2 regions of the Streptosporangium sp. NPDC087985 genome follow, and region 2 is predicted to be linked to the other one. Evidence: riboswitches for the same ligand, from Rfam matches in the RefSeq annotation. Region 2 holds a riboswitch; the other holds the start of a gene.
The links. Region 2 has a riboswitch for cobalamin ahead of metE (5-methyltetrahydropteroyltriglutamate--homocysteine S-methyltransferase). Riboswitches for the same ligand answer to the same signal wherever they lie in the genome.

Region 1: linked by a shared signal. The riboswitch ahead of ACIN94_RS08115 (ribonucleoside-diphosphate reductase subunit alpha) and the one ahead of metE (5-methyltetrahydropteroyltriglutamate--homocysteine S-methyltransferase) in region 2 are both predicted to bind cobalamin.

What each region holds. Positions count from the first base shown of each region.
Region 1 covers NZ_JBIUTQ010000002.1:608,058-612,463, reverse strand. Annotated here, with positions in the region: gene ACIN94_RS08115 (ribonucleoside-diphosphate reductase subunit alpha) at 1-2,091, opposite strand, end outside; cobalamin riboswitch at 2,211-2,415, opposite strand; gene ACIN94_RS08110 (Bug family tripartite tricarboxylate transporter substrate binding protein) at 2,414-3,439, opposite strand; gene glmS (glutamine--fructose-6-phosphate transaminase (isomerizing)) at 3,543-4,406, opposite strand, start outside.
Region 2 covers NZ_JBIUTQ010000003.1:95,379-99,784, reverse strand. Annotated here, with positions in the region: gene ACIN94_RS09325 (DUF1707 domain-containing protein) at 1-172, shown strand, start outside; gene ACIN94_RS09320 (hypothetical protein) at 210-389, opposite strand; gene ACIN94_RS09315 (VLRF1 family aeRF1-type release factor) at 394-1,557, opposite strand; partial or broken gene ACIN94_RS09310 (hypothetical protein) at 1,666-1,761, opposite strand; cobalamin riboswitch at 1,786-2,002, shown strand; gene metE (5-methyltetrahydropteroyltriglutamate--homocysteine S-methyltransferase) at 2,108-4,333, shown strand.

The sequences.
Region 1 (4,406 bases), on a different contig from region 2:
GCGTGAGCGCAGGTAGTAGGTCGTCTTGAGACCGGACTTCCACGCGTAGGCGTACATCGAGGAGAGCTTGCCGATGGTCGGCGTGGCCATGAAGAGGTTCAGCGACTGCGACTGGTCGATGTACGGCGTGCGCGCCGCGGCCAGGTCGATCAGCGCCTTCTGCGGCAGCTCCCAGGCAGTCCGGTAGAGCGCCTTGAGGTCCTCCGGCATACCGGGAACGTCCTGGATGGAGCCGTCGGCCCGCTTGATCGCGTCCCGGATCTGCGGGGTCCACAGGCCGCGGGCCGAAAGGTCGCGGACCAGGTAGCGGTTGACCTGGAGGAACTCCCCCGACAGCGTCTCACGCTTGAAGATGTTGGACACCTGGGGCTCGATGCACTCGTAGCAGCCCGCGATGGAGGCGATCGTGGCGGTGGGCGCGATCGCGATCATCAGCGAGTTGCGCAGACCGGTCTCGGCGATCCGCTCCCTGAGCCGCTCCCACTCCGGCGACCGCCCGGCCCCGTAGTGGTCGGGATGGAGCACACCGCCGGCGGCCCGGGTCTCGTCGTAGGAAGGGTGACGGCCCCGCTCGACGGCCAGGTCCGCGGACGTGGCGTAGGCCGCCAGCGCGATCTCCTCGGAGATCCGGGTGGAGAGCTCCAGCGCCCGCGGCGAGTCGAACGGCAGCCGTAGCGCGAAGAACACATCGGCCAGGCCCATCAGGCCCAGGCCGATCGGCCGCCACTTCCGGTTGGCCGTCTCGGCCTCGGGGGTCGGGTAGAAGCCCAGGTCGATGGTCCGGTCCAGGAACCGTACGGCGGTGCGGACGGTCCGGCGCAGCCGTGCCCAGTCGATCTCCTGGCCGTCGAGGTGGGCGGCGAGGTTGATCGAGCCGAGGTTGCAGACGGCCGTCTCGGCGTCGTTGGTGACCTCGAGGATCTCGGTGCAGAGGTTCGACAGGTGGATGACGTTCTCGGGGCGGGCCGTCTGGTTGGAGGTCCGGTTGGCCGCGTCCTTGAAGGTCATCCAGCCGTTGCCGGTCTGGGCGAGGGTGCGCATCATCCGGCCGTACAGGGACCGCGCCGGGACCTGCCTGACATAGCGGCCCTCGGCCTCGGCGACCCGGTAGGCCTCCTCGAACGCGGCGCCGTACAGGTCGGTGAGGTGCGGGACCTCCTTGGGGTCGAACAGCGACCACACGCCGTCGGCCTCGACCCGGCGCATGAACTCATCGGGGACCCAGTTGGCCAGGTTCAGGTTGTGCGTGCGGCGAGCCTCCTCGCCGGTGTTGTCGCGCAGTTCGAGGAACTCCTCGACGTCGGCGTGCCAGGACTCCAGGTAGACGCAGGCCGCTCCCTTACGGCGGCCACCCTGGTTGACCGCGGCGACACTGGAGTCCAGCGTGCGCAGCCACGGCACGATGCCGTTGGAGTGGCCGTTGGTGCCCCGGATCAGCGAGCCGCGCGAGCGGACCCTGGTCCAGGCGATGCCGATGCCCCCGGCGTACTTCGACAGCCGGGCGACCTGCCCGTAGCGCTCGTAGATCGCCTCCAGCTCGTCGCGGGGCGAGTCGAGCAGGAAGCAGGACGACAGCTGGGGCCTGCGCGAGCCGGAGTTGAACAGCGTCGGCGAGCTCGGCAGGTAGGACAGGGTGGCCATGAGCGCATACAGCTCGGCGGCCTCCTCGACCGTCTCCGACAGGCCGCAGGCCACCCGCAGGAAGAAGTGCTGCGGACGTTCCAGGACCTTGCGGGTCCGCGGGTGGCGCAGCAGGTAACGGTCGTAGACCGTGCGCAGCCCGAAGTACTCGAACCGGCCGTCGGCGTCCTCCGCCACCAGCGCGTCCAGCACCTCGGCGTGGGCGGCCACGAAGGCGGCCAGCCCGTCCTGGACGAGTCCGGCCTCGTGGGTGGCGGCGATGGACTCGGAGAAGGTCCGCACGCCGTGCTCAGCCGCCTCGTCGGCGATCAGCTCCGCCAGCAGCCCGGCGGCGATCCTGGAGTTCTCCGGATCGGTGATCACTCGGGCGGCGGCCTCCTCGATGGCCAACCGGCGGGCAGCCGGGTCGTTGCCGGTCTTCCCGGCGGCATCGGCCAAAGTCTGTGTCACGTGCTACCCCTCGCGCGCTCGAATTCCCCGCACGGCTCTCGCCGGAAAAGCGCACGCGTCCGAGGGCGGTTCCGGGCACGCCGGACCGCCTCAGTCCGCGGGCCCTCCCTCGAAGCCCTGGACAGTTCCATATCGCCGGCAGGTTTTCGGACTCACGGGCGCCTGACTCTTGCCTACTGACCGTCGCTTCCCAGGCATGGCGCGCCCAGTGCTCTCATGACGGTGGTCGTTCCCGTTCACCGCTGCGGGGCAGTCCCGGACTCCCACCGGGTTCCCTCTTGCCTCGCCCTCGCAAGGGGGCGAACCAGCAACGAGCAGGATCCTACATGTAGGGCCGCCGGACGCAACTACCCCAACAACTTGTGGAGAAAGTGCTCAGGAGGCCGAGTTCGTTGAGCACCTCCCGGGTGCGGCCGGTCTCCGTGACGAGCCACTGGCGGAAGTCGTCCCCGCTCAGGTAGACCCGGTTCCAGCCGTTGGCCACGCAGACGGCCCGCCAGCGGGGTGAGGCGTCGACGCGGTCACACAGAGCGACGGCCGCGTCCCTGTCCTCGGAGCTCATGCCGCGGGGGCCGAGGATGCCGCACCAGTCGGTGTACTCCAGACGGATATCCAGCTCCATCATCGTCGGCGCGTCGATCCCGTCGATCCGCTCGGCGGAGGAGACCACCAGCGGCCGCAGGCGGCCTGCGGCGATCTCGGGCACAAAGGAGCGGGCCGAGCCCAGCAGCGCGGCGACCCGGCCATCCTGGAGCGCCTGCGCGGCCTCGGCCCCGCTGGAGTAGCCGGCGTAGTTCAGCAGCCGGGTGTCCACTCCCAGGCACTTGCTGATCATGCCGTAGAGCACGTGGTCGGAGCCACCATCCATCCGGCCGCCCACCGTCAGCTTGGCCGGGTCGCGGCGGAGCGCCGCGGCGAAGTCCTCGAAGGCGCGCAGGCGTGAGCCGGCCGGGACGACCAGGGCTGCCCAGTCGCCGACGAGCCGGGCCAGGGGTGTGGTGGACTTCACCACGGAGGCGGCATTGGCGATCTCCGCCCCCGCCACCATCGGCATCCCGGTGAGGAGCAGCCTGCCCTCGCGCATGAACGGGTCGTGGGCGGCGGGGAACGCCCCCAGCGCGGCGGCGCCCAGGCCACCCGGATAGTTGCTCACCTCAACCGTCCGCGCCATCCGGTCGCCGGTCAGGACCATGGCCAGCGCACGTGCGGCCCGGTCCCAGCCCTGCCCGCGCGCGGCTGGCGCGACGACGGTGAGCCGGCCCGCCGTGGGTGCGGGGGAGCCCCCCGCCCCGCAGCCGCCGGCGACCATGACTCCCAGGGCGAGCGCGAAGAACCGCCGGCGGTGCATAGGCGCCCCCTCCCCGAGACCATTCAATACCTCAGGTTACAGATGCATCACTCTCTGTCATATATTGGGGGCCTTATCGCCTTATGAGGATCGAGGCGCCGGCTCACTCCACCGTGACGCTCTTGGCCAGGTTGCGAGGCTTGTCCACGTCACGCTCCAGCGCCACGGCGGCGTGGTACGCGAAGAGCTGGAGCGGGATCGACAGCAGGATCGGGTCCAGCTCGGTCTCGTTCCTCGGCACCACGACGCAGTCGTCGGCCAGCTTCGGGTCAGCCGTACGGTGACCGACCATGAGCACCCGTCCCCCGCGCGCGCGGATCTCGCCCAGCGTGGTGAGGTTCTTGTCCAGCAGCTCGTCATCGGGCACGATCGCCACGGTCGGCATCTCCGGGCCGATCAGCGCCAGCGGCCCGTGCTTGAGCTCGCTGGCCGGATAGGCCTCGGCGTGCACGTAGGAAATCTCCTTGAGCTTCTGCGCGCCCTCGCGGGCCACCGGATAACCCCGGACCCTGCCGACGAACATCATGCTCGGCGCATCGGCGTACTTGTGCGCCAGCTCCCTGATCTGCGGCTCCAGCGCCAGGATCTCCTTGATCTGGCCGGGCAGCCTGCGCAGGCCCTCGCAGATGCGGCGGCCGTCGGCCGGGGACAGGTCACGCACCCGGCCCAGGTGGAGCGCGAGCAGCGCGAAGGCCACCGCGGTCGAGGTGAACGCCTTCGTGCTCGCCACCGAGACCTCGGGGCCGGCATGCAGGTAGACACCGCCGTCGCACTCGCGGGCGATGGCGCTGCCGACGGTGTTGACGATGCCGAGCACCCGGCCGCCCTTGCGCTTGAGCTCCTGGACGGCGGCGAGGGTGTCGTAGGTCTCCCCCGACTGGCTGATCGCCACGTAGAGGGTGTCGGGCTCCACGACCGGGCTGCGGTAGCGGAACTCGCTGGCCGGTTCGGCGTCGGCCGGGATCCG
Region 2 (4,406 bases):
GCCGATCATCCTGCTGGTCTTCCTGGCCGTGGCCGCCGCGGCTGCGATCACCGGGTTCGGAATGCTCAAGTTCGTCTTCCTCGCCTGGCTGGTGGTGGGGATGATGGGCATGCTCCACCGCAGGCGGTGGCACCACCGCGGTCAGTGGCACCATCGCAGGTACAGGCGCTAGAAAAAGGCACCGCCGGCCTGGAGACCAGGGCGTGAACCTAGCCCATGTCCTCCAGCTTGCGTCCCTCGGCCTCCCTGATCTTCCACCACACGGAGACGGAGGACAGCGCGGCGAAGAAGGCGTACCCGACATAGGCACCGGCCAGACTCCACGCCGCCAGGGACGGAGAGGAGACGGTGATCAGCCAGTTGGCCACCCACTGGGCGGAGGCGGCCACTTCCCTACCAGCGCAGGATCGCGGCTACCCCGTCGAGATCGGCGAGGACCTCGGAGGCCTGCTGGTCCAGCACGATCACCTCGGCGTCGATGTCCAGAGCCCGCTCGATCATGCGCTCCCCCATCCGGGGCTCCCGGACGTGTGTCTGCGCCGGCTCCCCCTGCGGGATCTGGTCAGGCGGGCAGAGCCGCCCGTCGGCCGTACGGCTGCCGCTCCACTCGCGGGACTCGGCCAGCAACAGCTGCGCCACCCGGCTCTCGTTCAGCGCGTTGAGCGTGTCCGCCAGGCCGACGGCGCCGCGCCCACCGGACAGGGCGGCGTCCCTGGCCCGGCCGGCCAGCGCGGTGGCGAACCGGGTGCGGGCGGCCAGCAACTGCGGTTCCGCGTACTCGGCGATCTTCGCCGGGGGCAGCGCGTCCACCACCGCGTCGATCTGGATGACGTCGCCGGTCAGCTCCGCCGCCACGATCTCGGTCAGCTGGACATCACCGATCAGCACGACCGCCGTCCAGCCCCGGCTCGCGGCCTGCTCGGTGATGCCCGGCCCGGTGGCGCGCAGCAGCCTGGCGAGGTTCTCCTCGGCCCGGCGTTCGAACTTGTCCCGTGGCGTCACGATCTGCTGGGCCGGCTCCGAGGAGGCGGCGCCACGCGTCTGCCGCCGTTCCTCGGTACCGGCCTCGAAGGATGTCCTGCCGACCTCCTCGGCCAGGCCGTACCGGTAGTCGATCATGCGCAGCCCATCCCGGGAGACGAGCGCGATCCCGGCGGGCGGTGCGGTCTCGACCGTGTTGACCAGCGGCCGCACGTAGGCCGTCGACTCCAGCACGATCTGGTCGGCGACCGGTAGCTGGAAGGAGAAGATCCACGCCTTGTCACTGCTGACCGGGGCGAACAGCACCCGCCCCAGCCCGGACTCGTTCGGGTTGAGCAGCAGCCCGAGCTCCGTTTCCAGCCCCTCCAACCGCTTGAGGACGGCCATCCGCCGCGACCGGTCCCCATCGGCGGTGACCTCCTTCCGCAGTTCGGCGAGCCGGTTACCGAAACGGATCCGCCATGCGGGCCGGGCCGCCGCCTCCTCCCGGGGGTCGGCGGTCACATAGAACGACAGCACCCCCTGGTCGTCGTGGATGGCGACGACCTCACGCAGAGCCGCACGATCGAACTTCACGACGATCCTCCCTGATGGCCCGGCCTCCAACGATATGGACCCGTATACGGGGAGCCACCGTCCCTCTCGGGGAAATGCCGCCCTTCTTCACTTGTCTTTACCCGGAGATCACAAACGCGGGTCCACCGGCTCGGACTCCAGCGCCAGAACGGCGAAGACCGCCTCGTGCACGCGCCACAGCGGCTCGCCCTCGGCCAGCCTGGACCGTTGGGGAGGTGCCTGCTCATATATGCTCCCAAGGCGGTTGGTTCTCCCGATGCCGTCCTGGTGCCGGGAGTCGTAAGAGGGAACCCGGTGTGAATCCGGGACTGCCCCGCAGCGGTGAGTGGGAACGAAAGCCGTCACACGCACTGGACGACATATTTCTCGTCTGGGAAGCGACGGCCGGTAGGAGAGAGTAAGGCGCCCATGAGTCCGAAGACCTGCCTGCCGCCCGCGCGCCGCCCGGCGCGTGGTGGTCCATGGTCTCGCGGGAGGACCTGGGATGCGTCCTTCGCATGCCTTCCGCACGGCCGTGGACCGACATGGCATGAGCCGAGGGAAGGACGCCATGAGCCAGGTCACCACGACCATCCAGGGTTACCCCCGCATCGGAGCCCACCGCGAGCTGAAGCGGGCGACCGAGGACTACTGGGCGGGACGGATCGACTCCGATCGCCTGCGAGAGACCGCCGCCGAACTGCGGAGCCAGACGTGGCGGGAGCTGTCGGCCGCCGGGCTGGACGCCATCCCGTCCAACACCTTCTCCCTGTACGACCACGTGCTGGACACAGTCATGCTGGTCGGCGCGGTGCCCGAGCGGTTCACCGGCACCGCCGACCCGTATTTCGCGATGGCCCGCGGCGCCGAAGGGGTCGCGCCGCTGGAGATGACCAAGTGGTTCGACACCAACTACCACTATCTGGTCCCCGAGCTCGGCCCGGACACCCGGTTCCGGCTGGACTGGAGCAAACCGCTGGCCGAGTACACCGAAGCACGGAAGCTGGGCGTCCAGACCCGGCCCGTTCTGGTGGGGCCGCTGTCATTCCTGCTGCTGGCCAAATCCACCGTTTCCGGCTTCGCGCCGCTGGGGTTGCTGGACGCCCTGGCGGAGGTCTACACCGAGCTGCTGGAGCGGCTGGCCGCCGCCGGGGTGGCCGAGGTGCAGCTGGATGAGCCGACACTGGCCGCCGACCGCACCGATGAGGAGCTGGCCGCGCTGCGCCGCGTCTACCAGCGGCTGGGCTCGCTGAGCTCCCGCCCTCGGTTGCTGGTGGCGACCTACTTCGGCGAGATCGGGCCCGCGCTGGAGATCCTGGCCGCGACCAGGGTGGAGTCGATCGGCCTGGACTTCGTCGCCGGGCCTGGCAACCTTGAGGCACTGGGCGCCATCGGCGGGCTGCCCGGCAAGACTCTGGTCGCCGGAGTCGTGGACGGCCGCAACGTGTGGCGGACCGACCCGGCACGCGCGCTGGCGACCTGCGCCACGCTGCTGGGCCTGACCGACCGGCTGGTGGTGAGTACCTCCTGCTCGCTGCTGCACGTCCCGCTCGACCTCTCGGCCGAGACCTCGCTGGATCCCCGGCTGCGCGAGCGGCTGGCGTTTGCCAGGCAGAAGGTGACCGAGGTCGTGCGGATCGGCCAGGCGCTGAACGGCGAGGTCGTCATCCCCGAGGAGATCGGAGTCGACAGGTTCCTCGATGCCCGTGTACGGGCCAGGCTGGAAGCCCTGGGCGAGGGAACCCCGCGCGCGCCGCACGCCGAACGGCTCGCCCTGCAGAACGCCGGCCTGGGCCTGCCACCGCTGGCCACCACCACCATCGGCTCCTTCCCGCAGACCGAGCAGGTACGCCAGGCCCGCGCCGCGCTCCGAGCAGGCCACATCGACCAGGCCGAATACGACAGGCGGATGAAGGCCGAGATCGACCGGGTCATCGCGCTGCAGGAGGACCTGGGGCTGGATGTGCTGGTGCACGGCGAGCCCGAGCGCAACGACATGGTGCAGTACTTCGCCGAACTGCTGGAGGGGTATGCCGCCACCGAGCACGGCTGGGTGCAGTCTTACGGCACCCGCTGCGTCCGGCCGCCGATCCTGTTCGGCGACGTCTCCCGTCCCCAGCCGATGACGGTGCGGTGGGCCACCTACGCTCAGTCCCAGACAGCCAAGCCGGTCAAGGGCATGCTGACCGGGCCTGTCACCATGCTGGCCTGGTCTTTCGTCCGCGACGACCAGCCACCTGGCGAAACCGCGCGACAGGTGGCACTGGCGCTGCGCGACGAGATCCATGACCTGGAGGCCGCGGGCATCCGCATCATCCAGGTAGATGAGCCCGCGCTGCGCGAGCTGCTGCCGCTGCGACGGGCGGACCGCGAGGGATACCTGGGGTGGGCGGTCGCCGCGTTCCGGCTGGCCACCGGCGGAGTGGCCGACACCACACAGATCCACACCCACATGTGCTATTCGGAGTTCGGCGAGATCATCGGCGCCATCGGCGACCTGGACGCCGACGTGACCAGCGTCGAGGCGGCCCGCTCGAAAATGGAATTGCTGGACGACCTGCGTACCGCCGGCTACCGGCGCGGCATCGGACCTGGCGTGTGGGACATCCACTCACCCAGCGCGCCCTCGACCGAGGAGATACAGACCGCCCTGCGCAGAGCTGTGGCCTCGGTGGACCCGGCCCTGCTCTGGGTCAACCCCGACTGCGGCCTGAAGACCCGCGACTATCGCGAAACCGAGGTCGGCCTCGGCAACATGGTCCAGGCGGCCCTGCGCGTCCGCGCCGAAACCGTCTGACCCATGATGACGTGGGAGGTTCCAGCTCTTCCGGATAAACCGCCCGAAAGAGCGGAAATAGCCTGAAAGAGGT